One region of the Clostridium sp. MSTE9 genome, then DNA from elsewhere that is predicted to be linked to it. Evidence: a T-box and tRNA genes for the amino acid it is inferred to sense, from the RefSeq annotation. Region 1 holds a T-box; the other holds one or more tRNA genes.

What was found. A T-box is a leader RNA that pairs with one kind of tRNA and senses whether it is charged. The one in region 1 lies ahead of tyrS (tyrosine--tRNA ligase), so its partner is inferred to be a tRNA-Tyr.
Region 2: it has a tRNA-Tyr gene. The T-box ahead of tyrS (tyrosine--tRNA ligase) is inferred to sense a tRNA for this amino acid. The anticodon was not compared.

Annotation. Positions count from the first base shown of each region.
Region 1 covers NZ_AKFU01000035.1:387,759-407,228, forward strand. The annotation lists gene HMPREF1141_RS10685 (insulinase family protein) at 539-1,726, shown strand; gene HMPREF1141_RS10690 (pitrilysin family protein) at 1,723-2,997, shown strand; gene lgt (prolipoprotein diacylglyceryl transferase) at 3,014-4,174, shown strand; gene folD (bifunctional methylenetetrahydrofolate dehydrogenase/methenyltetrahydrofolate cyclohydrolase FolD) at 4,232-5,092, shown strand; gene dxs (1-deoxy-D-xylulose-5-phosphate synthase) at 5,125-6,984, shown strand; gene HMPREF1141_RS10710 (TlyA family RNA methyltransferase) at 6,981-7,802, shown strand; gene HMPREF1141_RS10715 (NAD(+)/NADH kinase) at 7,799-8,656, shown strand; gene HMPREF1141_RS10720 (arginine repressor) at 8,658-9,113, shown strand; gene recN (DNA repair protein RecN) at 9,120-10,808, shown strand; T-box leader at 10,839-11,086, shown strand; gene tyrS (tyrosine--tRNA ligase) at 11,149-12,378, shown strand; gene HMPREF1141_RS10735 (YfhO family protein) at 12,500-15,166, shown strand; gene HMPREF1141_RS10740 (spore photoproduct lyase family protein) at 15,350-16,345, opposite strand; gene HMPREF1141_RS10745 (hypothetical protein) at 16,550-17,020, opposite strand; gene dapB (4-hydroxy-tetrahydrodipicolinate reductase) at 17,017-17,787, opposite strand; gene dapA (4-hydroxy-tetrahydrodipicolinate synthase) at 18,011-18,898, opposite strand; gene asd (aspartate-semialdehyde dehydrogenase) at 18,966-19,470, opposite strand, start outside.
Region 2 covers NZ_AKFU01000019.1:20,840-31,497, reverse strand. The annotation lists gene HMPREF1141_RS04370 (GlsB/YeaQ/YmgE family stress response membrane protein) at 1-191, shown strand, start outside; gene HMPREF1141_RS17275 (hypothetical protein) at 1,033-1,239, opposite strand; gene HMPREF1141_RS04360 (hypothetical protein) at 1,446-1,955, shown strand; gene HMPREF1141_RS04355 (hypothetical protein) at 2,385-2,885, opposite strand; gene HMPREF1141_RS04350 (hypothetical protein) at 3,293-5,107, opposite strand; tRNA gene HMPREF1141_RS04345 (tRNA-Tyr) at 5,632-5,708, shown strand; gene HMPREF1141_RS04340 (SulP family inorganic anion transporter) at 6,118-7,743, shown strand; gene HMPREF1141_RS17480 (hypothetical protein) at 7,927-8,064, shown strand; gene HMPREF1141_RS04335 (RusA family crossover junction endodeoxyribonuclease) at 8,045-8,338, shown strand; gene HMPREF1141_RS04330 (cold-shock protein) at 8,747-8,959, opposite strand; gene HMPREF1141_RS04325 (hypothetical protein) at 9,970-10,263, opposite strand.

The sequences.
Region 1 (19,470 bases):
GTAGGGAAAAGCAGTTGAGCTTTTTGAATCAATTTACTTTGCTGGGGATGATATAATAACCTCACGGCATAGGCGAAAGCAGAGCTTTCGATGCCTGAGAGAACATTGAATCATCCGGTCCGGCAGGGAAAAGCAGCTGAGCATTTTGAATCAACTGCTTTGGAGGAGATGATAGAATAAAACAAAGCTTTCGACGCCTGAGAAGACATCGAAAGGTCACAAATCATCAGTTAGATATTTTTTGTGTCTGGATTTAGTATTTTTATAAACTCATATTGGAAATTTATGATATAATAATGATTAAAGTTATATTCTTTTTTTGACGTCCTGTTTACACTTAAAAACGATATAAATCGGGAATGATAAGGAAAAACGGCGGTTTGCGGCCGGATCGGGCAGCTTGCCCGCGCCCCGCTGATCACCGGATAGGGAGATGAGAGAAATGATAAAAACAGAGGAGTATCCTGTCACTGAGGGTATAAACTTTCGCAGTATTCAGGATACCAGATTTAAAACTCTGCGTATTGCAGTCAATTTCATGTTGCCTTTGGAGAAAGAAACGGCGGCAGCAAATGCGCTGCTTCCTTTTTTATTGAGTCGTGCAAGCCGGGAATACCCCGATTTTACACGCTTGAATGAGCGCCTCTCAGAGCTGTATGGCGCGGCGATTCACGCCGATGTGCGAAAGCTGGGGGAAGCTCAGGTGCTTTCCATCGCGGCGGCCGGTCTTGCAGACCGCTACGCGCTCGAGGGAGAAAGCATTTCAGCAGAGCTTTCGCATCTGCTGTGCAGTATTTTATTTGATCCGCCGCTTGTGGACGGGCTGTTCCCGGAGGACGGCTTTGAACAGGAAAAAAGACAGACGATCGAAATGATCGATTCTGATTTCAACGATAAACGCACTTTCGCGCGTCTGCGCTGCGAACAGCTGATGTGTGACCGCGAGGCCTTTGGAATCAATCGCTATGGCAGCCGTGAGGATGTGACGGCGCTGCGGAGAGAAGAGATGACCAAGGTATGGGAACGCGTGCTGCGCACTGCCCGCATTGAGATCATGGCGCTCGGCGACTGCGACCCAGTGCCGATTTACGACAGCTTTTTGAACGCGTTCAAAAAGCTCGACCGCGACCCGGTGCCGGAACTGCACACGGAAATCATCAAGGAAGTGACAAAGCCGCGTGAATTTTCCGACACGATGGAGGTTGCCCAGTCCAAGCTGGTTCTGGGGCTCCGCGCCGGAGCTGCCGTTCCGCAGGACGCGGTGGCGTCCACAAAGCTGATGTCCGCAGTACTCGGCGGTACACCCAGCTCCAAGCTGTTTTTGAATGTTCGCGAAAAGCTGAGCCTTTGCTACTACTGTGCCTCCCGCTATGACTGGAATAAGGGTATTATCCTGATTGAAAGCGGCGTGGAAACAGAAAATATCGATCGTGCCCAGACAGAAATTCTCGGTCAGCTGGATGAAATCCGTGCCGGGAAGGTGACGGAAGAAGAGCTTCTCGCAGCAAGGCTGAGTGTCGGCAACAGCTACCGCACCGTCGGGGATTACCTGGGCGGCCTTGAAAACTGGTATGTTTCCCAGGCATTCTGCGAAAAGATCCAGTCGCCGGAAGAAGCGGCGGAAGAAATCAACTCCGTTACCATGGAGCAGGTGGTTCAGGCCGCAAATCGCGTCGTTCTGGATACGGTCTACCGCATGGTCGGAAAGGAGGAGGCAGAGGAATGAGAATGGAAAAAATCACGAACGAACGCGTACAGGACAGCTACTACAGCGTCAAACACCCCAGCGGCCTGCGTATTTTCGTTTACCCGAAAGAGGGAAGCAACTCAACCTATGCCATTTTCGGCACCCGTTACGGCTCGGTGGATACCAGCTTCCGGCGCTCCGATGAACAGGAAGTCAGCACGGTTCCGGAGGGCATTGCGCATTTTCTGGAGCACAAGCTGTTTGAGAGCGAAGACGGAGACGCTTTTGCGCGTTATGCAAAAACCGGAGCCTCCGCCAATGCGTACACCTCGTTCGACATGACCTGCTATTTATTTTCCTGCACCGAGAACGTGTATGAATCCCTCGAAATCCTGCTGGATTTTGTTCAGTCTCCGTATTTTACCGAGCAGACCGTGCAGAAGGAGCAGGGAATCATCGGCCAGGAAATCCGGATGTACGACGACGACCCGCAGTGGAGGGTCATGTTTAATCTGCTCAAAGCCCTGTATCACCACCATCCGGTGAAGATCGATATTGCCGGTACGGTAGAGAGCATTGCAGAAATCACGCCGGAGTATTTGTACCGCTGCTACCACACTTTTTATAATCTGAATAATATGGCTCTGTGCGTCGCAGGGAATATCGATCCCGAGCGCGTTTTAGAGCTGTGCGATAAAATGCTCAAGCCCTCCGAACCGACCCAGGTAGAGCGCATTTTTGAGGAAGAGCCTGCCGGCGTGGTGCAGGATCGTGTGGAGCAGAAGCTTTCCGTTACGATTCCTCTGTTCCAGCTTGGCTTTAAGGAGCCCGCCCGCCGCCGTAACGTTCAGGAGCTGGCGCAGACGGATGTTCTGCTGGAGCTGCTGGCCTCCGACGCATCTCCGCTGTACCGCCGTCTGCTGGATCAGAACCTGATCAACACCGCCTCCTTCGGCAGCGAATACTTTGAGGGACCAGGCTATGCCGCCGTGATTTTCTCCGGGGAATCGAAAGACCCGGATACCGTCGCAAAGGAAATCCGCGATGAAATCGAACGCCTGCGCAAGGAAGGAATTCCGGCCGAGGCCTTTGAAAGGGCCAGAAAAGCCGTGTACGGCCGCAATGTGGCCGCGCTCAACAGCGCCGAAGCCATTGCGAACGCCATGATTTCTCTGACGTTTGCAGAGCGCGAGCTGTTCTCTTATATCGACGCGCTGGCTACCGTTCAGCTTCCGGACGTTCAGAAACGATTGGAAGAACAGCTCCTCACGGAAAATTCTGCTCTGTCAGTGGTTTTCCCTATCAAATAATTGGAGGCAAGCTTTCATGTACCAAGTTCATACCGTCGAGTTCCCAAAAATGGGGCTCGACTTCAACATAAACCCAACCGCCTTTTCGATCGGCGGATTTACAATTCAGTGGTATGGCGTCATTATTGCAATGGGATTTCTGCTGGCCTTTTTGTATCTGATGTTCAGCTGCAGAAAGTTCAACGTTGACCAGGACAGGCTGATTGACGCTGTGATCGTCGGCATGATCGGCGGAATCATCGGCGCAAGACTGTACTACGTTATTTTTTATCCCGGCGACCAATACGTGAAGGATCCTCTCAGCATTTTGTATATTTGGAACGGCGGTCTTGCCATTTACGGCGGGATCATCGGCGGTCTGCTCTGCGGCGCGCTGATGGCAAAGCTGCGCGGCCTGAAAATCGCCGCTGTTCTCGATCTGGCGGCCCTCGGCTTTTTGATTGGACAAACTGTAGGCCGTTGGGGCAACTATGTGAATCAGGAGGCTTTCGGCACTGCGACCGATCTGCCCTGGGGCATGATCAGCGACCGTACGCGCCTGATCGTCGACGGCCCGGTTCACCCTTGCTTTCTGTATGAATCTCTGTGGTGCCTCGTGGGCTTTGGCCTTCTGCACCTGTTTGCGACCAAGCTGCGCAGATACGACGGGCAGGTTTTCCTGCTGTACCTGATGTGGTACGGTCTTGGCCGTTTCTGGATTGAAGGGCTGCGTACCGACAGCCTGATCGCTCCGGTTCTGAACCTGCGGGTTTCTCAGCTTCTGGCTGCTGCCACCGTTCTGATTGCGCTGGCGTTTCTGGCGATCTTCCGCAACAAAACCAGCCTGACCGGCATCGGATCGCCCAAGGTAATGGCTCTCAATGGAATTACCCTTGCTGCGGTGGAAGGTGCAGCTGATGATGGGAAAAGCACTATCTTCGGCGATATTACTCCCAAGCCCGAATTAGAGGGATCAGAGGAAACCGAGGAAGCCCTGGAGGAAGAAAAAACAGAAGAAGTTCTTTCTGAAGATATCCAATCGCAGGCATCCGCAGAGGATGCAGCGGCTCCGGAAGAAGCGGATTCGGCAGAAGAGACCGGTTCAAACGAAACCACACTGCAAGAAGCCGGTGAAGCAACAGAGATCATAACGGAAGAGGCTCCCGCACAGGAGTCCGCCGATACACACGAAGAATAAACCGAGCCTCAAATTTGTGGGGAAGCGGAAATAAGGGGAAAATACGGGAGGCAACCTATGGCTCAATTGATTGATGGAAAGGCGATTTCTGCCGCAGTACGCAAACGCATCGCGGAAGAAATCCAGTCACTGCAGGAAGAACAGGGAATCACCCCCGGCTTGGCCGTTATTTTGGTAGGGGAGGATTCCGCGTCTGAAGTGTATGTAAAAAACAAAGGCAAGGCCTGCGAAGAGGTCGGCATTGACTTTGAATTATATCGGCTTTCGGCCTCTGCCACACAGCAGGAGCTGGAAGAAACAATTCGTTCTCTGAACGACCGGGAGGACATCGACGGCATCCTGCTGCAGCTTCCGCTGCCAAGCCATCTGGATGCAAACCAGTTTGTCGGCCTGATTCGGCCGGATAAAGATGTTGACGCGTTCCACCCGGAAAACATTGGACATATCATGCGCGGAGATTTCGTTTTTCTGCCCTGCACTCCTGCGGGGATTATGGAGCTGCTGCGTGCATCCGGAATCGATCCGGCGGGGCAGCGTTGTGTCGTAATAGGCCGCAGCGATATCGTCGGCAAGCCGACGGCAATGCAGATGCTGCACGCGGACGCCACCGTTACCATTTGCCACAGCAAAACACAAAATCTGGCGGAGGTCTGCCGCGAGGCGGACATTCTGGTAAGTGCCGTAGGGCAGGCCGGTCTGATTACCGGCGATATGGTTCGCCCCGGTGCTGTCGTCATCGATGTTGGGATGAACCGCAACGAAGAGGGCAAACTGTGCGGTGACGTGGACTTCGCTTCGGTGGAGCCGGTTGCGTCTTACATCACGCCAGTACCCGGCGGCGTCGGCCCGATGACGGTTGCCATGCTGCTGCAAAATACACTGGAGGCAGCCAAACGGCACAGCGGAATTACCGGATGACGCCTTCATTACAATGAACAGAGGTTTCTTGGATGGGAAAAATATTAGATTGCATAGAATCCCCAAGGGATCTGCGATCCTTGACAATGGATGAACTGAACGTACTGTGCAGAGAAATCCGACAGGAGATTATCCGCACTGTGGCGAAGAACGGCGGGCATCTGGCATCCAATCTGGGAGTTGTGGAGCTCACCGTTGCTCTGCACTATGTCTTTGATGTTCCGTTTGACAATATCGTGTGGGACGTGGGGCATCAGTCCTACACCCACAAAATCCTGACCGGGCGCAAAAAGCAGCTGTGTACCATCCGTACCCAGGGCGGGCTTTCAGGCTACCCAAACCCCAAAGAAAGCGACTGCGACCCGTTTCATTCGGGGCACAGCAGTACCTCCATTTCAGTTGCTCTGGGGCTGGCCAATGCAAAAAATCTTCACAATGACCCCGGCCACGTGGTTGCAGTGATTGGCGACGGCGCCCTGACCGGCGGTCTGGCCTATGAGGGCCTGAACAACGCGGGGCGTTTCCCGAAAAATTTTATCGTCATTCTCAACGACAACAAAATGTCGATTTCAAAAAATGTCGGTTCCATTGCCCGGTATCTGGCACACATCCGTACGCAGCCGGGCTACCTGAAGGCAAAGGGAACCGTAGAGGAAATCCTCGATCACCTGCCGGTGCTCGGCGACCCGATCAGCAATGTTCTGCAAAAATCCAAAACCCTGCTCAAGCAGGCGCTTTATAAGGGCACCTTGTTTGAGGATATGGGCTTTGCCTATTATGGCCCGTATGACGGCCACGACGTGGAACAGATGATTTCTGTACTGCAAAGCGCAAAAGAGATCAACCGGCCCGTTTTGCTGCACGTCATTACCGCAAAGGGAAAGGGCTACACCTTTGCAGAGAAAAATCCGGACGCGTTTCACGGGGTCTCCTGCTTTGACATCAAAACGGGGGAATCGCAGGCTTCCGGCGAGAATTTTTCCAAGGTATTCGGAAAAAGTCTTTCCGCCATGGCCAAAAAGGATGAACGCATCTGCGCGATTACGGCCGCCATGGAGAGCGGAACCGGTCTTGTCGGCTTCCACAAAGCGTTTCCCGATCGTTTCTTTGACGTGGGGATCGCGGAGGAACACGCTGTTACCTTTGCCGGCGGGCTTGCGGCCGGCGGAATGCTGCCGGTGTTTGCCGTGTACTCCAGCTTTTTGCAGCGCAGCATCGATCAGGTGATTCACGACGCTGCTTTGCAGAATTTGAAAGTGACATTCGCGATCGACCGCGCCGGGGTCGTGGGTGAGGATGGTGAAACCCATCAGGGACTGTTCGACGTTTCCCTGCTCAGCGCCATCCCGAACATGACGATTTTTTCCCCGGCCTATCATGAGGAACTGGAGCTTTTGCTCCATCAGGCAGTTTACGAGTGTCCCGGAGTCACAGCAGTGCGCTATCCCCGCGGGGGCCAATTGTATCAGCCGAAGGATTTCACGATTACGGGAAACTCCTTCGACGAATACGGTGACACCGAAGCGCCTGTGGTGCTGGTCACCTACGGCAGAATCTTTTCTATGGCCTGTCTTGCGGCAAAAAAGCTGCAGAAGGAAGGGATTTCGGTTCGGATCATCAAGCTCAATCGTATCCACCCAGTGGACCCGCAGGCGATTAATGCCTGCATGAATGCCCGTCACACCTTCTTTTTTGAGGAAGGCGTCCGGCAGGGCGGGGTAGGCGAGCATTTTCTGTACCTGATGTACCAGCAAAATTATGCGGGGAAAACAACCCTGCAGGCGGTGGAAAACCGCTTTGTCAAGCATGCTACCATGCGCCAGTCTTTGGCTGAGCTGGGGCTGGACAGCGAAGGCATGAAAAATAGGATTCAAACGGAGTATCTAAAGTGACGGAGAAAAAAAGACTCGACACCCTTGTGTTTGAAAAAGGTTTTGCAGAAAGCCGTGAAAAGGCCAAAACCCTGATCATGCTGGGGAACGTTTATGTAGATAACCAGAAATCAGACAAACCGGGAACCATGCTCCCTGCCGACGCGGCCATAGAGGTGCGCGGGCAGGGGCTGCGGTATGTCAGCCGCGGCGGTCTCAAGCTGGAGAAAGCGATCGAACTGTACGCACTTGACCTTTCGGGCCTTACCTGTATGGACATTGGCGCTTCTACCGGCGGCTTTACCGACTGCATGTTGCAGAACGGCGCCGAAAAGGTGTATTCGGTAGATGTCGGCTACGGTCAGCTCGCGTGGAAGCTGCGCACGGACGCCCGGGTGGTGAACCTGGAGCGAACGAACGTGCGTTACTTAACCCCGGAGCAGGTGCCGGATCCCATCGATTTTTTCAGTGTGGACGTGTCCTTTATTTCTCTGACTCTGGTGCTGCCGGTAGCAAGAACCTTTCTTTCCGACAACGCGAGGGCGCTTTGCCTGATTAAGCCACAGTTTGAAGCCGGGCGCGAAAATGTCGGAAAAAAGGGTGTGGTTCGCGATCAGGCAGTCCACGAGCAGGTGATTGTCAAAATTCGAGATTTCGTCCTTGCGCATGGATTTTCCGTACTGGGACTTACCTTCTCGCCGGTCAAGGGGCCGGAGGGAAATATTGAGTATTTGATCTATTTGCAGAAATCGGAACATCCGGAGGATGCCAGCGGACAATCCGTGCCGGATTTGGTGGAGCAATCCCACATCGAGCTAAACGGTGGTGATACACATTGATTGCAGCAGTCATTCCTAATCTGACAAAAACAAATGCGGAACAGGTGACGCAGGAGCTTGTCAAAGAGCTGCGCCGTCTGGGAATCCATGTCTGCATGGACGCAGCTCTGTACAGCAGCTTTCCGTACCGCGATATTGAATTTTTTGAGGATTTTCTTGGCATGATAGCTGCATGCGATATCGTCATTGCCGTAGGCGGCGATGGTACGATCATTCACGCGGCCAAGCACGCCGCTCTGGCCGACAAGCCGATTCTGGGTGTCAATGCCGGCAGAATCGGGTTTGTCGCCGGTCTGGAGCCGAACCAGCTGCATCGTCTGCATCAGCTGTTGGACGGCACCTATAAGGTCGAGCGCCGCCTGATGCTCGAGGCTTCTTTAAAAAGCGAGCAGTATCAAAATGTGTATTACGCGCTGAACGAAGGGGTGATATCCCGCGGTTCCCAAAGCAGGATTCTCGATTTTCAGGTTTCTTATAACGATAACAATCTTTGTCACTACCGTGCGGACGGCCTGATCGTTGCAACGCCGACCGGCTCTACGGCGTATTCTCTTTCCGCAGGCGGCCCGGTGATCGAACCGGCGATGCGCTGCCTGCTGCTGACCCCGATTTGCCCGCATTCTCTGATGACACGCTCGGTCGTGTTCGGTGAGGACACCACTTTGCACATCAACGCGGTGCCGAATGGGCAAAGTGAAATCTTTCTGACTCTCGACGGAGAAACGACGATTCCCGTAACAGGGGACGAATGCGTACGCTTTCAAAAGTCTGCCCGGTCGGTCAGCCTGATCGACCTGAAATATCAAACCTTTTACGAAGTAGTGAATGAAAAACTTTCAGAACGGAGAGCGTGACATGAAAACAAGACGTCATACGAAAATTCTGGAACTGATCAGCGAATATCAAATCGATACGCAGGAGGAACTCCTGCGCCGGCTGAAAGAGGCTGGCTTCGATGTAACGCAGGCCACGGTATCCAGAGATATCAAAGAGCTTCGCCTTGTTAAGATTCTGTCTGCAGACGGAAAGTACCGTTATGCAAACAGTCAGGAGCCGTCCAGGGATATTTCCGGAAAATTCTATTCGCTGTTTGAGGATTCCGCCGTGGATGTGGACAACGCCATGAACCTTGTGGTCATCAAGTGTCTGACGGGAATGGCCAACGCCGTCTGCGCCGCAATGGACAGCCTTCGCTGGGAAAAGGTGGTGGGCACCGTGGCCGGCGACGACACCGTGCTCATCGTGTGCAAAACGCCGGAGACAGCGCTCGAGCTGACAGAGGACCTTAAAAAACTGATTGTTGGCAGGTGATAGCAGATGCTCTCGCAGCTGTATATCGAAAATGTGGCTGTTATTGAAAAATGCGGGCTGGACTTTGACGCCGGCTTTAATGTGCTGACCGGAGAAACCGGCGCCGGTAAATCCATCCTGATCGACTCGATCGGCGCGATTCTGGGCGAGAGAACCTCACGTGAGCTGATCCGCACCGGGGCTTCCTCCGCTTTTGTCAGCGCTGTATTTTCCTCGCCGAACGGCCATGTCCTGCAAAAGCTCACAGAGCTCGGCTATTCCGCCGATGAGGAAGGCAATGTCCTGATTCAAAGGGAAATCAGCCAGACGGGAAAAAACACCTGCCGCATCAACAGCCGGCCGGCCACGGTATCCGTATTAAAAGAGATCGCCCCGTTCCTTGTCAATACCCATGGGCAGCATGAGAGCTACCAGCTGCTTTCACCGGATCTGCATATTCGGTACATAGACCGTGTGGGCGAGCTTCTGCCTTTGCTTGGCGAATACCAACACGCTTACCGGAATATGTGCCGGATCCGCGACGAGCTGCAGGCGTTCGATCTGGACGAATCGCAGAAGGAGCGCCGGATGGATCTGCTCAAATACCAGATTCAGGAGCTGGAAGAAGCCGCGCTGCGCCCCGGCGAGCAGGAGCAGCTGACGGAAAAACGCACACTGTACCGCAACAGCGAACGTTTGGCACAGCAGTTCCAGTTGGCACGGACTTTGCTCGATGGAGAAGAAGAGGGCGGCGTTCTGTCCGCCATGGCGCAGATCAGCTCCGCTTTGCTCGATGCAAAGCGCTATCTTCCGTCGGCCGAGTCATTGTCCGACCGTTTTCAAAATCTGGAATACGAGTTGCAGGACTGCAGCGCGGAACTAAGCCGCACCGCGGAGCTTTTGGACTATGATCCCGCGGAGCTGGAACAGATTGAAGACCGGCTCGATTTTCTGTACCGGCTCAGCCTGAAATACGGCGAGACAGAAGAGGACATGCTGGGCTATCTTGAAAACTGCCGCGCCGAGCTGCAGAACATTGAGCTTTCCGATGAACGTCTGGCCAAGCTGAACGAGCAGTACGAAAGCGCCAAGGAAGAAGCGATCCGCCTTGCGAAGCTTCTTTCCGCACAGCGTAAAAAGGCATCGTCCAGATTTATCGAGAGCGTAAAAAAGGAACTGCAGTTTTTGAATATGCCGGGAGTTTCGTTTGAGGTGGAGCAGGAGCGCTGCCCGCTCAACGCGACCGGCTGCGACAAGATTCAGTTTCTGCTTTCCACCAATCCGGGGGAACCGCCGAAGCCGGTGGCAAAAATCGCGTCCGGCGGTGAGCTTTCTCGCATTATGCTGGCGATTAAATCGGTGCTTGCGGGGAAAGATGAAGTGGACACCCTGATTTTTGATGAGGTGGACACCGGCATCAGCGGCAGCGCCGCGCAAAAGGTGGGCCTCAAGCTGCGTCAGGCCGCCGAGGGACATCAGGTGATTTGTGTGACTCACCTGGCGCAGATCGCCGCCCTGGCCCAGAACCATCTGCTGATTCAGAAGAAACAGCAGCAGGACCGCACCTTCACAGAGATCACCCCGCTCGATGCTGAGGGCCGCGCCAACGAGCTGGCGCGCATTATGGGCGGATTCCCCGTTACGGAGCTGATGCTGGAAAACGCCCGCGAAATGCTTCGGCTCGCGGAGCAGGCGCCGGGAAAGGCCGGGGCTTGACAAGGCAAAAAACATTCGTTATAATGCAAATCAATGGCGAAGATGGAAAAAAGTACAGGAAAGCGGCCGGTACAGAGAACCTGCGGTTGGTGCAAGCAGGGGCGGAAGCTTCCCGGAAATACATTCCTGAGCCGTCGGGCTGAGAAAGCGGCAGATTGCCGGATTTAGGCTCGTCCGGGGTACGCCCGTTAGCGCGTTTGGGTAATTTTTTACCCGTGAGGCCGCCGCCGTGAGGCTGCGGTAAACTGAGGTGGTACCGCGGAATTTCCGCCCTCTGCAGGAGAAAAACGCAGGGGGCTTTTTATTTTCCCCTTGCAGACTGAATTGGAGGAAATGGAAAATGGGAGTATTTGACGAACTGGAAGCAAGGGGCATGATCGCCCAGATCACAAATGAAGAAAAGGTAAGACAGCTGCTGAATGAGGACAAGATCGCTTTTTACATTGGCTTTGACCCGACAGCGGACAGCCTGCACGTAGGGCATTTCGTTCAGATCATGGTCATGGCGCATATGCAGAGAGCAGGCCACACACCGATCGCGCTGTTCGGCGGCGGCACCGGCATGATCGGCGACCCCTCCGGGAAGAGCGACATGCGCAGAATGCTGACGAAAGAGGATATTGACCACAATATCGCATGCTTTCAAAAGCAGATGTCCCGCCTGATCGATTTTTCTGAGGGAAAGGCGATTATGGCAAACAACGGCGACTGGCTGCTGAACCTGAACTATATTGAATTTATGCGCAAGGTCGGCGTGCATTTTTCCGTGAACCGCATGCTGGCGGCGGAATGCTATAAGCAGCGCCTGGAGCGCGGGCTTTCCTTCTTCGAGCTGAACTACATGATCATGCAGAGCTACGACTTTTTCGAGCTCAACGAGCGCTACAACTGCATTCTGCAAATGGGCGGAGACGACCAGTGGAGCAATATCATCGGCGGGGTCGAGCTGATCCGCCGCATGAAGAGCAAAGAAGCCTACGGCATGACCTTTACGCTGCTCACCACCAGCGAGGGCAAGAAGATGGGCAAAACGGAAAAAGGCGCCGTATGGCTCGATCCCGAAAAAACCTCTCCGTTCGATTTCTACCAGTACTGGCGCAATGTGGATGACGCGGACGTGGTTCGCTGCATGAAGTTGCTGACCTTCCTGCCGCTCTCTAAAATCGCAGAGTACGAGGCGATGACCGGCAGCGAGCTGAATCAGGCAAAAGAGGTTCTGGCCTTTGAGGTGACAAAGCTGATCCATGGGGAAGAGGAAGCCGCAAAAGCGCAGGAAGCCGCGCGGGCCCTGTTCGGCGGCGGCAGAAATTCCGATAACATGCCCAGCACGGAGCTTTCCGCTTCTGATTTAGCGGACGGTTCGATGGGCATTCTGGAAGTAATGATCAAAGCAGGTTTGATTCCGTCCAAGGGCGAGGGCCGCAGACTGATTCAGCAGGGCGGCGTTTCGGTGGATGACCAGAAGATCACCGCAGTTGAGCATGTGCTGACAGCGGCTGATTTTGAAAAGGGCTTTGTCATCATTAAAAAGGGCAAAAAGGTATTCCACAAGGTGATCCTCCAAAAATAAAGGCATACCGCTTTTCAGATTGGATTGATTTTATTTTGCTGTTTCTTCCCCTGTCTTTGGCGGGGGAAGAAACAAGGTGTATTGAATGAGATATTTTTCAGAACTGAGAGGGGGAGGAACCATGAAACGTCGCTGCTGGCCCGCTCCGATTGCAACCGCCGCACTGACATTGCTTCTGTTCTTCCTCTTTGACCTGTATCCTTTCGAAAATCAGACCCTGGCCTGGTGCGACATGAAGCAGCAGGTCATTCCCTTTTTGCTCGATTTCCAAAACATATTAAAGGGAAACGCCGATTTCCTCTTAAACACGCAGAATGCGGGCGGAATGAGCTTTTTGGGCGTTTTCTTCTTTTTTGTATCGAGCCCGTTTACCTTTTTGGTACTGTTTGTTCCGTCAGAGCAGATGTATCTGTTTGCGAACATCCTCGTTCTGCTGAAAATGGCGTTATGCTCGTTTACCGCAGCGCTCTTTTTCCGGCATCGGTTTTCCAATCTCAACACCGTGCAGATTCTGGCACTGTCGATCATGTATGCCTTTGGCGGGTACACCATGCTGTATTTTCAGAACATGGTATGGCTCGACGTCATGGCGATGTTTCCCATCCTGATGATCGGGCTGGACCGGCTGATCCGGCAGCGCAAACCGCTTTGCTATGCGCTGAGTCTGGCGGCGATCATGGTTCTGAATTTTTACCTGACCTATATGGTCGTTCTCTTTGTAGTTCTGGCGTTCGGAATTTATCTGCGCCTGACACAGGAGAAAGTGGAGGAGAGAAGACAATCGGTTCTTCTGCTGGGGATTTCCACAATTTGCGCATTGCTGGCCACCGGTGTGGTCTGGCTGCCGTCTCTGTTTCAATATCTGTCGTCGGCCCGCACCGTCGGTTTGATCGAGAGCATTTCCTCCGGCACACTATTGACCAGCTTTTATACCACGCTGCCCATTCTGCTTTGCAGTGCGGGCGTGTTTGCCGCACTGGCGTGCTTGAACCCGCGCAAATGCTGGCAGGATTCCCACATGCGCAGTCTGCTGATTCTGTGGGTACTCCTTGTTGTGCCTTTGTTTATCGAGCCGATCAATAAAATGTGGCACACCGGCAGCTATCAGGCTTTCCCGGCACGGTACGGATATATGACGGCTCTTCTCGGCCTTCTGTTTTTGGCCAAGGCGATCTCCGACCTAAATCGGGAGGAAGGGCGCTTCCTGCATCAGGATTGGCCGGGAATCGGCATTGGCATTTTCCTTTTTGCCTGCATGTCTCTGGTGGCATATCTACTTCTGTATTACCGCTACCGCGATTTGAGCGTCTACACCAGAACTCTTTGGCTGGATGAAAACGCCGTGCTCTATTTTCTGCTGTTTACGGTGCTGGCCATCCTGTGCTACTATTTGATTCTGTATTTGTACCAGCATCAATATCTGACTAAAAAATATTTCTCGTTGTTTCTATTACTGCTGGCTTGCTGTGAATCCGTATTTTCCGGCAGTGTGTTTATCGGCTCGGCGGCAAATCCGGTGTCTTTTTACAGCTCCGTGTTCGATCTGAAAGATAAAATAGACGACACCGATTTGTACCGGGTGAAAAACGGACACAAGTATTTTGACGTCAACCTTTTGGGTGGGATCAATTACCCAACGCTCAATCACTATACCTCGCTGACAGACGAGGATTTTATGTTCGCGATGAAGCGGATGGGGTATTCCTCCTACTGGATGGAGGTCAGCTCCCACGGCGGTACCGAGCTGACGGACGCCCTGTGGGGAAACCGCTATACCATCAAGCGGGAGTACGAAACGACCGACCGCGATCATATCCTTTATCAAAATGACCGCTACGCTCTTGTCAAGAACCAGGAACTGATGTCCTTTGGGACCGTCATTCAGTCCGACGACATCAGTGGGCTGCAGGATCTGCCCAGCATGACCCGCCGCGAAATTCAGCAGTATCTTTTTACAAAGGTATTTGGTTCGGAGGAACAGCTGACGGAGGAATATGAACCGTCCTCTACAACAAATCTGTTTGTGTACGACACCGGCTCCCAGATGGAGCTGGTACGGGAAAATTCCGAAAAGGACGGCGATCTGGAATACCACATCCTGGTGGAGGGAACGCAGACCTTGTATCTGGACTGCTTCGATCAGGTCACCAATCATCTGACGGAACCGGCCTATAAAAGCCTGCGTGTTTCTGTCAATGACGAAACGGTGGCATATCAGTATCCGACCCAGCAGGAAAACGGACTTCTCAATCTCGGTACCTTTACCGATGAAACCGTAGACATCCGCGTTTCGGTTCTTCGTGATTTCCATGCGAAATCGTTCGGCGTGTTCGGTATGAATTTGGAAACACTTGACGCCGCCGAGGCTTCCGCGCCTAAGGTACAGCTGACGCAAAACGGGAACAGCATTTCCGGAACTGTGCAGGCCTCAGGCAATAATCCCTATTTGCTGCTGCCTCTTTCGTACCAGAAGGGATATTCTTTTCAGGTAAATGAAGAAAAATCAGCCGAAGCATCTCAGGTGTTCGGCGATATGATCGCCATTCCTTTGGAACAGGGAGAAAACAGGGTAACGATCACGTTTGTGCCGCAGGGCCTGAAGCCCGGTATTCTTCTTTCCGTCTTGGGTATTTTCGCACTCCTGGGATTCTGGCTGTTTTTAAGAAAGGGTGGTTACCGTTACCTGAGGCCGCTGGAACCGCTGGCTTTGTGGGCCTACCGGATTTTATTCTGCGCTGTTCTGGCCGGGGTTTATGTGTTCCCGCTTATTATTTACGCATTCGGGTAGCAGGGAAGAGGGACTTTTCTTCAGCTTTACTTTTGCAATGATAAAAGCAATTGATAATGGAATTTGCAAAAAGGGCCACGCGAAAACGCGTGGCCCTTTTTATACACCTGATCGATCACAAATTCTAACGGTCAGCTATCATAAAATCAAGTGAAGTTATAATTAAAATCTACCACAGACAGTCTATGATATATATAAAATCGGCATATTCGGCAGCTCTTTGGACAGCTTTTCCCGTAAAAAAGACTCGGCTTCTGCGCGTATATCGTTTCGGTAACAGTATTTGCCGCGCCCACGCCCGGTCATCGTCTCCCGGTTAAACAGTTCCACACCATTGGGAAATGCATCCGTATTAATGGCGTTTTGAACAAAGCTGTAGGTCATCAAGATAATTTCTATAAAACCGTTTTGCGTCACCTTTGGGCTCAGTTCTTCCGCCAGCTGCTCGATCAGTTCCCCATACAGGCGCTTCCAGTCCGGCACCAGGATGATTGGCGCAAGTAACATCCCCACCGGATACCCTGCTTCCGCCATATCATTCAGTGCCCCAATGCGTGCATGCAGCGGCGATGTCCCCAGCTCTATGCGGCGGATGAGCTCCTCCGGATTGATGCTCATGCGAAATATGGTCTTTCCTCCGTGGTCAAGGCTCAGCAAGGGTTTTACCATATCAAATTTGGTGGGGAAGGTAAGGTGTCCGCGGCCCTCACGCGCAAAACGCTCGATGGTGTAAATCAGATTATCCGTAATGGTGTTTTCCAGCACCAAATCGCTGTTGCTGCCGATTTCAAAGGTCTGCGGCGCAGGAGCTTCGGCATCCTTTTTCAAAATTCTGTCCAGCATTTGCTCACGGTTTACGAACAGGCGCAGATAGGCACATTTGTTATAATTGCATACCAGATAGCAATACAGGCACATGGCTCTGCACCCCGAAGAGGTATACGGTACCAGCCAGTCGGAAACTTTATAATTCGGCACATATTTATGTGTTTTTCTCAGGCCGATGATCAGATGCTGTTTCAGCTTTGGAAAGTCCCGATTTTCCGAAGCCGTCAATTCCGGTATCCGGTTATGGCTCTCAATTTCGATCCAAGGCAAGCTTTCATATTTGGCCCGGAGCATTTTTCCCAATTCATAATGAAGTGCAGCCGGTTCGTAATAAACCGCATCAAAACCCATATTCACTGTAAACGCCTCCTCTGCACTCAGTTTTCCCAAAACAGCGGATACTATAGCAATAAGGATTCTGTGCTGCACATCGTTTTGAATCAAAACAGTCATGTGTCATTTTTTAGTTGAAATGGAACCACGCAAAAAGCACCTGAAGCTTCTTCAAAGAAGCTTCAGGTGCTTTTTTTAAATCAGGATTTCTCCCAAATCAATTTAGTCCTGTGGTTCTCTCATCGCCTGCTCAATGGCGGTCAGGGTTTCCGGATAATCCGCAAAGGTAACCAGTAAAGACACTTCATCTTCCGACGTGGTGATAATCCGTACATCGGTCGAAACACGGGCTGCTGCTGCAAATACTGCGGCCGCAATACCGGGGGTATGTTTCATACGCTGATCGCTCACGGTAATTTTACTGTTGCCGCTGCTGACGATCATTTTGATTTCATGTCTTGCCTGCAGCTCAGAGGTGAATTGCAGCATTCTTCCCAAATCTTCATCTGCAATCGTAAACGAAAGGGAGGTAAAGGCCCCTTGTGTGGGGGACAGGGAAATCATATCGACATTCACTTCCAGCGCTGCGATCTTTTCGAATATCTCCGATAAAAAGGAAATATTCGCCGAGCAGTTCTGCAAAGTGATCAGGGTAATTTCACTGGACGAAGCAATGGTCGCTCCTGGCATCATGATTCCTCCTTATGATCGGCCAGCAGGTCGCTCATGTTGTATAAACCCGCAGGTTTACCGATTAGGAACAGAGCGGCATTGATAGAGCCTGTTGCGAAAATCTCTTTGGATTGAGCCGAATGAGTGATGCTCAAAATCTCGTCGGGGCCGGCAAACAGAACCTCGTGTTCCCCAACAATGGTGCCGCCGCGAACAGAATGCAGACCGATTTCCGTTTTGCTTCTCTTCTTGCGCTGAGAATGCCGATCATATTCGTAATGGGGTTCTTCTTCCACTACAGAAGAGATTGCGTCTGCAATCATCAGTGCGGTACCGCTGGGAGCGTCGACCTTCTGATTATGGTGCTTTTCGATGATCTCTACATCGAACTGGCCCCACAGTACAGAAGCAGCCTTTTTCGCAAGCTCGATCAGCAGATTCACCCCAAGGGACATATTGCCGGAGTAAAAGATCGGGACGCTTTGGGCAGCTCTTTTGATTTGAGCCACCTGATCCTTCGAATAGCCCGTGGTGCAGATAACCATGGGCATTTTACGGGAAAGCCCCAGCTCCAGCAGGGAAGAGAGAAGAGAGGGGTTGGAAAAATCAATCAGAACATCCGCTTCGCAGCTGATATCGGCCGGAGTAGAGAACACGGGAAATTCCTTTTCCACGCCGGTAAAAGCATCGATTCCCGCAACTGTGATGCAGTTGGGGCGGGTTTTCAGCCCCGCGGCAATCTGATTGCCCATTTTTCCGTTGCACCCGCTTATGATAAATCTAGTCATTTTATCATTCCATTCTTAAATTAATACTATTTCCAATGAAACCGCGGATTTTATCCGCGATTTCATTCCTGCCGCAGGGCGGCAGACGACAGCATAATCTGCCGTGAAAGCCGTGTAATACCGAAATCTTGTTTTTGCGAGCTGCTGATAGCGGCAGGAAAAAGCGTTTTTTGCTTTTTTACTTAGAAATTTAGTATTATCACGATTGGCCCAATTACAGAAATCAGATCAGACCATGCTTTTTCATCACAGAAACCATCTTTTCGCGGTTTGCGTCATTCATGGCTACGAGGGGCAGACGGCATTCGCCGCTTTCATAGCCGATCAGATTGACAGCTTCCTTTACCGGAATGGGGTTCACATCGATAAACATGGCATTCATCAGATCGAGATATTCCAGAGAAAGTGCGCGGCTCTTTGCAATATCACCGTCAAAGAAGCTCTGGCAGATATTGTGCATCAAAGCGGGGCAGATGTTCGCAATCACCGAGATGATTCCCTTGCCGCCCAAAGAGAGGATCGGCAGAGTCTGGTCGTCGTTGCCGGAATAGATGTGCAGGTTATCTCCGCACAGAGCAGCCGTTTGCGCAATGGCGGAAATATCTCCGTTCGCTTCTTTTGTCGCCACAATATTGGGGTGCTTGGAAAGCTCCAGATAGGTAGCGGGCTGAATGCCGCAGCCGGTGCGGGAAGGAACATTATACAGAATGATCGGCAGATCGGTCGCGTCTGCAATATGAGTAAAATGCTGAACCAATCCCGCCTGAGAGGTCTTGTTGTAATAAGGGGTCACGCTCAGCTGAGCATCCGCTCCGTAGCGCTTTGCCTCAACAGCCAGCTCAATTGCGTAAGCCGTGTCGTTGCTGCCGGTACCGGCAATCACGGGAACACGGTGATTGACCTTCTTGATCGAGTATTCCAAAACACCGCAGTGCTCTTCATGTGACAATGTGGCGGATTCGCCCGTGGTCCCGCAGGCGATAATCGCGTCGGTCCCGTTTTCAATCTGGAAATCGATCAGGCGGCCCAGCATCTCATAGTTGACGGAGCCATCTTGATTCATAGGAGTTACAATGGCAACACCGGAGCCGAGAAAAGGTGCCTTTTTCATAGTAGCAACCTCCTGTTATACAAATAATAATATAATAAATAGTAATCTGAAATCGGATGAAAAATGCTTAGTCCATATATCCCTGAGCACAGAGCAGCTCACCCAGCAGAACGGCGCCGCCGGCGGCTCCGCGCAGAGTGTTGTGGGACAGGCAGACAAATTTGATGTCGTACTGGGTATCGGGACGCAGACGGCCAACGGATACCGCCATGCCGCCCTCCAGATTTCTGTCCAGCTTTGTCTGCGGACGGTCGTTTTCTTCAAAGTAGTGGATAAACTGCTTCGGGGCGCTGGGCAGCCCGAGCTGCTGAGGTACACCGGCAAAGTTCTTCCAGCGGTTCAAAATCTCTTCGATTTCGGGTTTCTTTTCAAAGGAAGCAAACACCGCCGCAATGTGGCCGTCGGTTACCGGTACACGAATGCACTGAGAGGTGATCGACGGGGAAGTGGCATTGACAATCTTGTCGCCCTCAATGTGGCCCCAGATCTTCATGGGCTCCTGCTCGGATTTCTCTTCCTCGCCGCCGATATAGGGGATCACGTTGTCGATCATTTCGGGCCAGGATTCAAAA
Region 2 (10,658 bases), on a different contig from region 1:
ATGTATGCATCGGTATTGCAGGTGCATTTATTGGCGGGTTCGTATTTAACCTTATTACTGGTGTAGGGTTTACTGGATTTAATCTTTGGAGCTTGGTTGTAGCAATAATAGGATCAATCATTCTGTTGTTAATTATTAATCTTGTTCAGAAATCAAGACATGATAACGCGGATCAACCTATTAATAGATAACCTCCTCATAGACAATAAAACAGAAGAGCCCACTGGATGAAATCCACGGGCTCTTCTGTTGTTTACTTTAATAGCTTTTAGCCGGCAGGGGAATTTATATTTTAAAAATTAATTCATTATGAAGCTTCCATTATTGCAAAAACAGGGATATCGCACGTTATCTCCTTGTCTCTATTCAGAAATTTAAAACAGGCGACCGCGTTATACGATAATGCTTTTTCGACATTTCCAAATAATAAATGATTATTGATATCCTTCTCTAATTGTACGGAAAGCTTTAAAGTCAGCGCCTGATTTGGAGGAATCAAAATTACACTGTTCGATGCATCTTTATGTTCTATTACTAATTCGATTGTCGGTCGAAAATATTCTTGATAATCAGATTCTACTGCAAGAAGCTGCACAAGGACTTCATTAACACATTCGGTTTGGTGGCCCTTATTGACTATATCAAAATATGCTTGAAATGATATTTTATTTGATTCTCTATGAGATGCGTTTCATCTCTAAAGGATACAATTGTCTGAAATCTCTTTTCAAAATACTCCTTTGTAAAATTTAGAAAGTATCCCAAAACTGTACCTAATAAAGCGGATATTACGGACATCCAATTATCGTTCATCACTACTTCCCCCCATTACTCGCTTGTATTATAACATAAATCCAGATAAGGGAGTTCTCTTATCTGAGAACAGATTTTAATAAATACAAAATCCCCTCAACCGAAATCATCCGGCTAAGGAGATCACTGCTTTTTGATAGCTGTTATCTTAATAATTGTTCGGAACCGTTAATCAAAGCCTTCTTCCCCTTACTGATCAGCTTAAACCGTACATCAAATCTACATGAAATCAAATTCTATGTCTGATACCATTTTGCTGTTATCTCTTCCCCAAAGATAAGGAACTGTTCTATCCCCAACATAAAAAACAGCTGTTCGGTTCGCATTTTCCTGCACATGCACATCGAAATCGATCAGTTGAAAGCTCATACTTGCGTTCACCGCTTTTAAACGAGTTGATGCCTCCAAAGCGGTCACAGCAGGCATTTGCAAACCAGCTTATTGTATATTCGTCCGATCAAAATCAGGAGAAAAAAGATCCTGCAGACTCCCTGTTTACTTCTGCGGGATCAATTAATTCTGTATTGTCCACTTTTAGAATAGAAATAGAATATCACTTGCTTTTTTCATGCCAAGAGTGCATTGACAAATTACGGCAAAATGGTAAGATATTGGCATAGGGAAGCGAGGAAATGAAACTAACATACAACTTTACTGAATGCGATTATATTGAATTTGCTTTGAGGTCAGCAAAAAAAAATAACAAGAGAATTCTTACCACAGCTGCGTTGCTTCTTACCGGACTTTTCATAACGATTTTAGCAGCCAGTCACGCATCGGTAAAGGTTATTATTGAATTTGCATTTATTTTAATTGCTGTGGTTTTTTTGAATTATAAATTACATAACATTATTGTGAAGGAACAAGCGAAAGCGAACATCATGAAGCTTGGGAAAGATTTTTTTACAAATAATAAGACCCTTTATTTGTCTGATGAGGAAATCATCTTTTCGACAAGTGTCACAGTTAAAAAAATTAGTATTAAGGATATCATACAAATACATACAGATGATAAATTTGCATACATCGACATCATTGACAGTGCGATATTTATCCCCTTAAGCACTTCGAAACTACCTGTATTTTTAAGTGCTCTAAAAGACAAATGGGATAAGGAACAGCAAGAGCAGGAGAATCATTAGATTCTCCTGCTCTTTACTTTATCTGAATGCCTCGCTACTGATCACAAACGGCGTGGATGTTAAGACGGATTCTACCGCCCTGGGTCACTCTCAGGTATTCACTACAACAAACATTTACGCCCATATTTTTGAGAAAGTATAGGCCACGGCATCGGAGACGATCGCCTTTGCCCTGCCCCTGAAATTTCACTCGTAAACCCCCAATAAAGCCTCCAAATGGTATTTTCAAGAGAAATGAGAGCCCGGGAACCCACATTGATGCGGATTCCCGGGCTTAACATTTGGTGCGAGTGGTACTACAGCATTTATATGAAAAATCCTGTAAAATCAAGGTTTTGGATAGTCGAAAAGCAGGGTTTCCCATTCAAAACGAAATCATCCAGAGGGGGACTTAAGGGCGTTCCGCCAACAAAACGCCTTTCAATCTTCCTACCCGTGGTGATGATGATTTTGGTCACAGTGAGCGGCGGCGATCTGCTCCCCCGCCTCAGTCAGCACTATGCTGCCCAGCTCCAGCACCGGGGTATTGCCCAAAAAGTTGGGTCTGGAGGCCCCCTCCGCCACCGTTGCGCAGAAATACTCGTAGAGTGCGCTTTCCTTGTATTCCTCATAACCGTACCCGTTCAGTGGAATGTCGTAATCCAGGGTGACAAGGCCCAAATCTTCCAGTCTTTGCAGGAAAGCCCCTGCCTCTTTGACCGTCTTCATGTCGTCGGTTGCCGAGCGCAGGAAAACCGGCGCCAGGGCGGTGGAGACAAAATCTTCCTCCCGGCTATCCTTTATCGTGAACCGGGCCACGGGCAGATAATGGTTGTGACTGAGTTGATGGAGAAAGTCCTTTTGGTTTTCCGTCACCTCAACCGGCACGGCATGGGCATCAGTCTGGCGGGGGTACTCATGGTTGCAGCCGCAGTGTTCATCGTGTAGCATTGTTATACTCCTATCTTTTTGGCTTGATGAAACTATCATACACGGATGAAGGAAAAAAATCCATATCAATGCGCGGGTCTGCGAGTGTTATTATAGTATCTATTTGTTAAGTTAAGTAAAGTAGCATAAACGAGCAAATCGAAAAAACAGCAGAAAAAAATCAGAGTTGTCAAGTTTGACGACTCAGATGCTGGTGCGGGCGATCCGTGCACAGAATGAATCGTCTATAGTACTGATATTTCTCTGGCAGTTTGACAACAAGAATGGGGTAATTATTAAAATATAGGAAGCGACTGGAATTAAATCGTAAAGAGATACAGCAATTTCCGTATCCTGGTCGATTCACTAATTGGAATTTCATATAATAAACATAATGCGAAGTTACTGATAACAATATGTTTCATTCATCATTGACAATCAGTTTTTAAAATTTTAGCAATCTTTTTAAGATTCTCATAGTTTCCCTTGGAAAATATGTTTTCATAATCTTCGACGCGTTCAATAGATAAAGGGACTTCTAAAACAGTATTAATGAATTCCAATTGAGCTAAGACCTTTTCTTTTAAATCAGTAAACTGAATGCGCTCTTTTTTTGCATTTGCTAATTCTTCTGAGAGAAGTTTCTTTTCCTTGATGTATGTTTCAATTGAATTTGCCAATTGTTCGCTGATACTTTCTGGTTTCATAATATCATTCAGATCATTAGGCGTCGACATTATAGCTTTTTGAATATAACAAGAATTTTCTATTTCTCTGAAGATTTCTTGTATTGCATCCCAATTATAAATGTGATTTATTTGGAAATTCTCAACAACCTTTTCCACAGAAAATGTTTTTAAGAAGACCTCAAATGCAAAAACACTGTAATATTTCTCTAAAAGCGCCATGAATTCGATCCACTCTTTGCCTTGCAAGCTTTGTGGAATGTCAAGTGCGAATATTTCCTCGCACTCCTCCTTGCTCATGCTCCAAGTTGACACCTTTTGCAGATTCAAAAGTGCAAATTTCTGCCTTGCAACTGCTATAACTTCATCCCACTCGTGTTGTAAAATGAATGGGGGTTTTGGTGTCTGACAGAGTGCCTCAATATCTTTTTGACTGTAAGGTTGTAAATTGTGAATCTCTTGCTTGAGAGTTCTAAGAAAGTTATCCTTAACAGTTTTTGTAAAATTTGTATGTTCTCCTTCATCTAAAAAATCCAAGTTGCAGGATAATACTTTTATAGTTTCGCAATCATCTATCTTACTTATTTTTAAATACATAGAGTCGTTTCTAGTTATTGCACGGCAATAGAAAGTGATTACTTCATCTCGTAAACTGCTCCAATTTTCTTCGAGGAAAAGTTTTGGCTTATCTAATTTCAATAAATCTTTAAATTCAGATAAGTTGTATATTTTATCACACTTCATGTGAATTAATAACTCCACAGATTCTTGTGCAGTTTTCACTAATTTCATTTTTTCTTCATCTGAAAACACACAATTAACAAACACCTTTTCTTCAAGGAATTTAAAGCAATTTTTGCTTGCCACAGGGAAAAATGGTTCGTCTGCCTCATCTATAATTTCTACTGATACTTGTTGCAATGCAAATTCTCTTATATCATTCCACTCTTTTTTTAAAAATACAGGTGGTAAAGGCCGTTCTAATACCTTTTCTATATTATATTTGCTCATTACACGCCTGGACCATATGAAAATAAAAGTGTTCTTAATATTAAACCAAATGTAAAATCCGATCATAAAAAAATAAATAATAGCTAAAATTATGCCTATGATACTTGGCGATGAGGAGGAGAGCGCTTCACTTGCTACACCTTTACTATGACTTATTGAAACTTTACTACCATCTCTTCCTGTAGAGGTCAGTGCAATTTTGATGCTGCTCTGCGGAGGTAATTCAGGATAAACAATTTGCAAACCATCTGTCTTAGAAAACTCCTGAACTTCATCATTTTCAACATTTTTGGTTATTGAATGAGTTTTAATATCACCGATTAAATTGATAACTATTTTCTCAGCAGATGCATTACCTAAATTTTTAATTTCAAGTTGCTGCACACTTTCGCCTTGTGTATTGATTACAATTCTTTCTGAAAGTGTGTATTTCAAATCGACAGTGGAGCGTGAAATATAAAATGCGAAGTATGCACCAATCAATGTGATAATTAAGGTTATAACCCACCCCACAATTAGTGATTTTGTATTATTTTTTTCGTTCATTTTTCCTCCTACTCCAATGAGCCCGCAGTTTATTTTCATATGAAAGCTAACTCATAAGCGTTTATGCAATAGATAATAAATGAGTAATTACAGTCAGACAAGCTTCCCATTATTGCTATAATGAAAACTAAATACCAAATATTTACATTAATTCCATTTTACTTTCTTATATTTTATAAATCAACTAAAAATGAGAATTTATCTGGTTTTTTATATATGAATATATGATGCATAATAAATTCAGTGATACATAATGAGAAAAAGTTGTTATTAGTTTTGAGATATCTACTTAGTATCCATACTATTTTTTTACACCGATATCACAGTGGATGTAAAATAAGAAAGAATCCAGTATTTCCGGGTATTTCAAGGCTTTCAGAGCCTCTCTTAACACTTCTCAAAACTCCTCGGTCTAGTTTTGTAATCAGCGGGTCGGGGGGTTCAAGTCCGTCCATCAGCTCCACGCTTCGACGGTCAGCAAGAGCGGAGAGATGCCGTTGCTTGTTTGAGATAAAGGTAAATATGGAGGAGTTCCCGAGTGGCCAAAGGGGGCAGACTGTAAATCTGTTACGTTTCGGTGGTTCGAATCAACCCTCCTCCACCGAAAAAACCGCATGGCTGTTGAGACCATGCAGGTTTTGCTATGTGCCGAAATACCCCAAAACAGGGTAGAAAGCGAAATGGAACCACTGAAACGTTAGCCTGTTTCAAGATTTTCTTTCTTTACGGAGTTCTTTTTTGAAAATTAGTTTTTCTGTATGAAACTATTGATGTTTCCAAAGAATTGACTACGAGTAAAAATTCTTTGGGTATCTTTCTTTTCTAGATTTTACTGTTTGGATGATATCATTATAAGTTAAGAACAAAAGTTAAAACTTGTATGAATGATTTCATATTGTTTGATATTTTGTTATGAAAGAGCGCAACAGCTTATTTGACACCCCCCACGCATTTTGCTATCATTCTAAAGGTCTGGATTGATATGATCAGCTTAAGAAAGAGGGAGTCAATTGTTTCACTTGGTAACGGATTACGCGGCAGATTTAAAAAGAGAGTTTAACGGATATGGGCCCACAGCACTGCGCAAGGATTTTCTTTCGGGGATTACCGTTGCGGCTGTTGCTTTACCGCTGGCATTGGCCTTTGGTGTAGGCAGTGGTGCAGATGCCGCTGCTGGTCTGATTACAGCAATTATTTCTGCTTTTATTATTTCTGCCCTTTCTGGCGCATCCTTTCAAATCTCTGGCCCTACCGGCGCCATGACAGCCATTTTGGTTCCTTTGGCAGCCCGTTATGGATTAGACACCTTATTTGCTGCGTCTTTATTGGCAGGCCTTATGCTAATACTGGCGGGGCTTTTCCGTTTAGGGAACTTGGTGTATTTTTTGCCCTCCCCTGTTATTTCGGGCTTTACCTCCGGCATTGCTATCATCATTGCACTGGGACAGGCAGGCAATTTATTTGGGGTAACCCTGACAGGGAACAACGCGTTGGAGCGTGTGGCATCTATGGTGCAAAGGGGAGTAACCCCCAATTGGTACTCACTGGCAATTGGCCTGTTTGTCATTGTACTGATGATGCTTTGGCCTGTAAAATTGGGTGCCAAAGTGCCAGGCTCTTTGGCTGCGGTAATCACTGCCACGGTGCTTTCTGCGGTATTTGAGCTACCTGTGCAGACCGTAGGCGCGATTCCTCAAACACTGATACATACCAACCGCCTGACCCTTACCTCTTTGTTGCAGATGGAACCCGAGGTTATTTTACTGCCTGCAGTCAGCATTGCGGTACTTTGTATGATTGAAAGCCTGTTATGCGGCGCAGCAGCAGGGCGTATGAAGGGAGAACGAATGAATGCTGACCGGGAACTGGTGGCACAAGGTGTGGGTAATCTGTTACTTCCCTTTTTTGGCGGTGTGCCCGCCACAGCAGCCATTGCCCGAACCAGCGTAGCCATTAAATCGGGCTGTCAAAGCAGATTAACCGGCATCATACAGGGCGTGGTTCTGTTGTTGTCTATGTTTTTACTTAGCCCCCTTATGTCCCAAATCCCTATGGCGGCGCTTGCGGGTGTGTTAATGGTCACTGCATGGCGTATGAATGAGTGGGAAAGCATACGATATTTATGCATTCATAAATTCAAAGGCGGCATCTCAAAATTTGTGATTACCATGCTGACCACCGTGCTGTTCGACCTGACCATAGCCATTGCCGTGGGAGTTCTATTCTCGATTGCAATCTTTGTGATCCATATTTCAAATCTGCAAATTTCTGTCAGCGAGCTGGATTCAAAACGGTTAGAGTTGCCCACAGAGGCCAGCCGTCATATTCAGGTAGTTTATATTACCGGCGCCGTCTTTTTCGGCTCACTGGAGCAGCTTGAAACCGGGCTGGCTCAGGCAGATGCAGATGTGCTGATTCTGTCTATGCGCGGCGTACCTTTTATTGACACCTCTGCCGTTGCGTTTTTGCTGGATTATTGCCGGGAACAGCAGAACAAGGGAGTTACCATCTTGTTTTCCAGTATTCAGCCAACAGTAAAAGATATGCTGGACCGTGCCGGAATTACAGATGTGGTGGGCTCTAATTCTTATTACTTTAACGCAAAGGACGCTATTTTATCTCATTTACAAGAATAAAAGAGTGCTGCATAGCAAAGCTTTTTAATAGAAACCGCACAAAGCCTTTGTCCGATGCGGTTTCTTCTTATATACTGAAAGAAAACAGACATACATTACATTTTCTTTGAAAATTCCTATGCAGAAAAATGCGTACTTTTTTAAATAAGATTTCTATCTATTTCATTGTGGGTGGAATTCGGTATGAGCCAATCGGTTTTAAGTGATATTACCCCTTTTGAATCATATGATGACAAAGAAGTGATGATTTGCGGCAAGGGCTATTGCAGGCTATTTCATCAAAATCACAGCGCACTACCCGATGTCCAGGAGCAAGAGTAAACGGGTAAAAGCAGAGATGCTTTCCGGCATGCTTCGCCCCGCGAAAAAGCCGGACCGCGACAACATCGTGAAAATCATCTGCGACGCTCTGAACGAGCTGGCGTATAAAGACGATGCGAAGATTGTCACAACGCAGATTGCAAAGTATTACGCAGAGGCGTCGCGAACGTTTGTGAAGATTATGGAGATGCATTGTACAGAGATAAGTAGACAAAAACAAAAGCAGCTCCTGCTATCATGCAAGAGCTGCCGCCTAATCTACCAGTATGGATAATTCATTTTTTAAATCATTCATGATCGTTCCTAGACGCACCATACGCTTAAGGTCCTCCGCTTTCTTGGCCTCCTGGTAGCAGACTGAATACACCGCTAACTTGCTTTGTAGGACCGCTTTTTCATTTTGGCTCATGTCCAGACCCCCATCAATATATTTGTTAACATAATATTAAAAAAATATGTCTCAAGTATGAATGCCTATGTAATAAAAAACCGCCCCATTAAGGAGCGGTGGAGCATAGACTTTCATTGTAGGATACTACAATTGGTCTGCCGCCTATTGCCGCAGTAATTCGCGTCAATCAGCAAAGCAGTAAAAGAAGACTAATAGTAGTATATGCTACGCAAGGCAAAAACATTACTAAAATTAATAAATCTGCCTAATTGTCGGAAAGAGCCTAATGATTTAGGCTACACGTACGTTAGCAGCACGCAGTTTGCGGCTGTTTTTGGGATCCTGTTCCGTATCGAAAGTGACCTTGTCACCTTCATTGAGGCTTTTATAGCCTTCGGAAACAATTGCAGAGAAATGAACGAACACATCGTCACTGCCGTTATCGTTGGTAATGAAGCCGAAGCCCTTTTCGGAATTGAACCATTTTACTGTACCATTATTCATATAATTGGTACCTCCATAAATTTATTAGCACTCATGGTATAAAAAAACTCACATCTTATGTAAACCATCACAATGTGAATGACTTACAAAAAATGTGAGACAATCGTACACTTAGAATACTCATTTAATATATCACGCATTTACAAAAATGTCAAGAAAAATTATTGATAAAAATAGAGGTGAATGGTGTTGACCAAAAAAAGAACTATCCCAGCTGCGCGATCTGAGGCGTGAAATCCAGCTTTTGAAAGAGCAGCGCACTGAAATCCGTAACCGTATGCGCAGCATGAAAACTCCGAATTGTGTGGAGGCGTCGGGCAAATATCCTCCGTACCAAAAGCACAGCGTTACGATATGCGGAGTATCTCCTACGGAAACCGAAGCGTATCACGATGGTGATGCCCGTCTCCAGAAAATCCGGTTAGCCATCGCGGAACATGAGCGCCGGTGTCAAGACGAGCTGGAAGACTGGATCGGTTTATAGCCAGTATTGAGGACAGCGAAATACGGCAGATTGTCACTTTGTACTGCATATAGGGGATGACCTGGCAACAGGTGGCTTTTAAAATCGGGCACCACGATGAGCAGTACCCTAGAAGAAAACTTGACAGATTTTTAAAATTGTATGAAATGTACGGATTTAAAGCTGTAAAATAGTATTATGGATAAATGTATTCAAGGTTCATCCCCGGTATCGCCGGGACTCCTTTCTGAAATTGCTCCGTGGTAATGCACTGCGGAGCAATAAACCGATTTAAGTAGACGCTATTGACATATGAAGAGAAATATAGTATAATAATTTAATTAGAAAAATCCAAAAAGCCTATCTTTTCATGCTAAGCCGAAAGCATTGATTTCGGTGTTGTAGTCATTTTAAACTGTTCTATAGACTAAACAACAAAAGCAGGTATAGCAGTCGATAACCCGGGCGTTACACGGGACAAAATATTATGAGGCATCCGCTTATTGCGGATGCCTTTTTTAGCGCCTTGCTTCGGCAGGCGCTTTTCTTATGTTATTTTAGTCCCCGCAATTTGAAACGCTCCAAAATTCGTTCTCGCTGTGGCTGTAAGTTTGTTGCCGTCTACCGAACCTTTGGCGTTATAACTCAAATTGAATAGCCCTAGGTTGAGATTGCCCGAAAATCCAAACATGTTTCCACTTGCTTTCCCATTTTTGAAATGATTAGAATTCCCCATTGCACGGATTACACCTTGTAAAGCTTCGCCTTCTTGCACAAAAGAAATCGTCCCATTTTGAAGTCCGATTGGAGTACGCAGAGAAATTCTGTAATTTCCAGTCATTCATTTGCACCACATTTCTATAAGTTTAATTCTACTATATGCAAATAGAGAATGAAATGTTTCAACACTCTCAACCGGCTTATCAACATGTTGTGTTATAGATATCAAATATATACAATTTATTGAATTTAAATAGAGGTGAGCAGCATGCAATGTTGTACAGATTGCCCATGGAATGATTATCGCAAGGCTGGGTGCCTTACTGCATGCTGCCACGATTCATTTATCAGATAGGGCGAGATGGTGGAAGATGTGGCGAAAGGTAAATGTCAAAAGTGGCCGACGCCGGACGGCAAACTGTTGCTGGAAGTATAGGCGCTGGCGTCCTCTTTATGTAATGTGGCGCCCGATATGGGCGCCACACCTATTACCAGCATCTACGACAGCAGCAACCA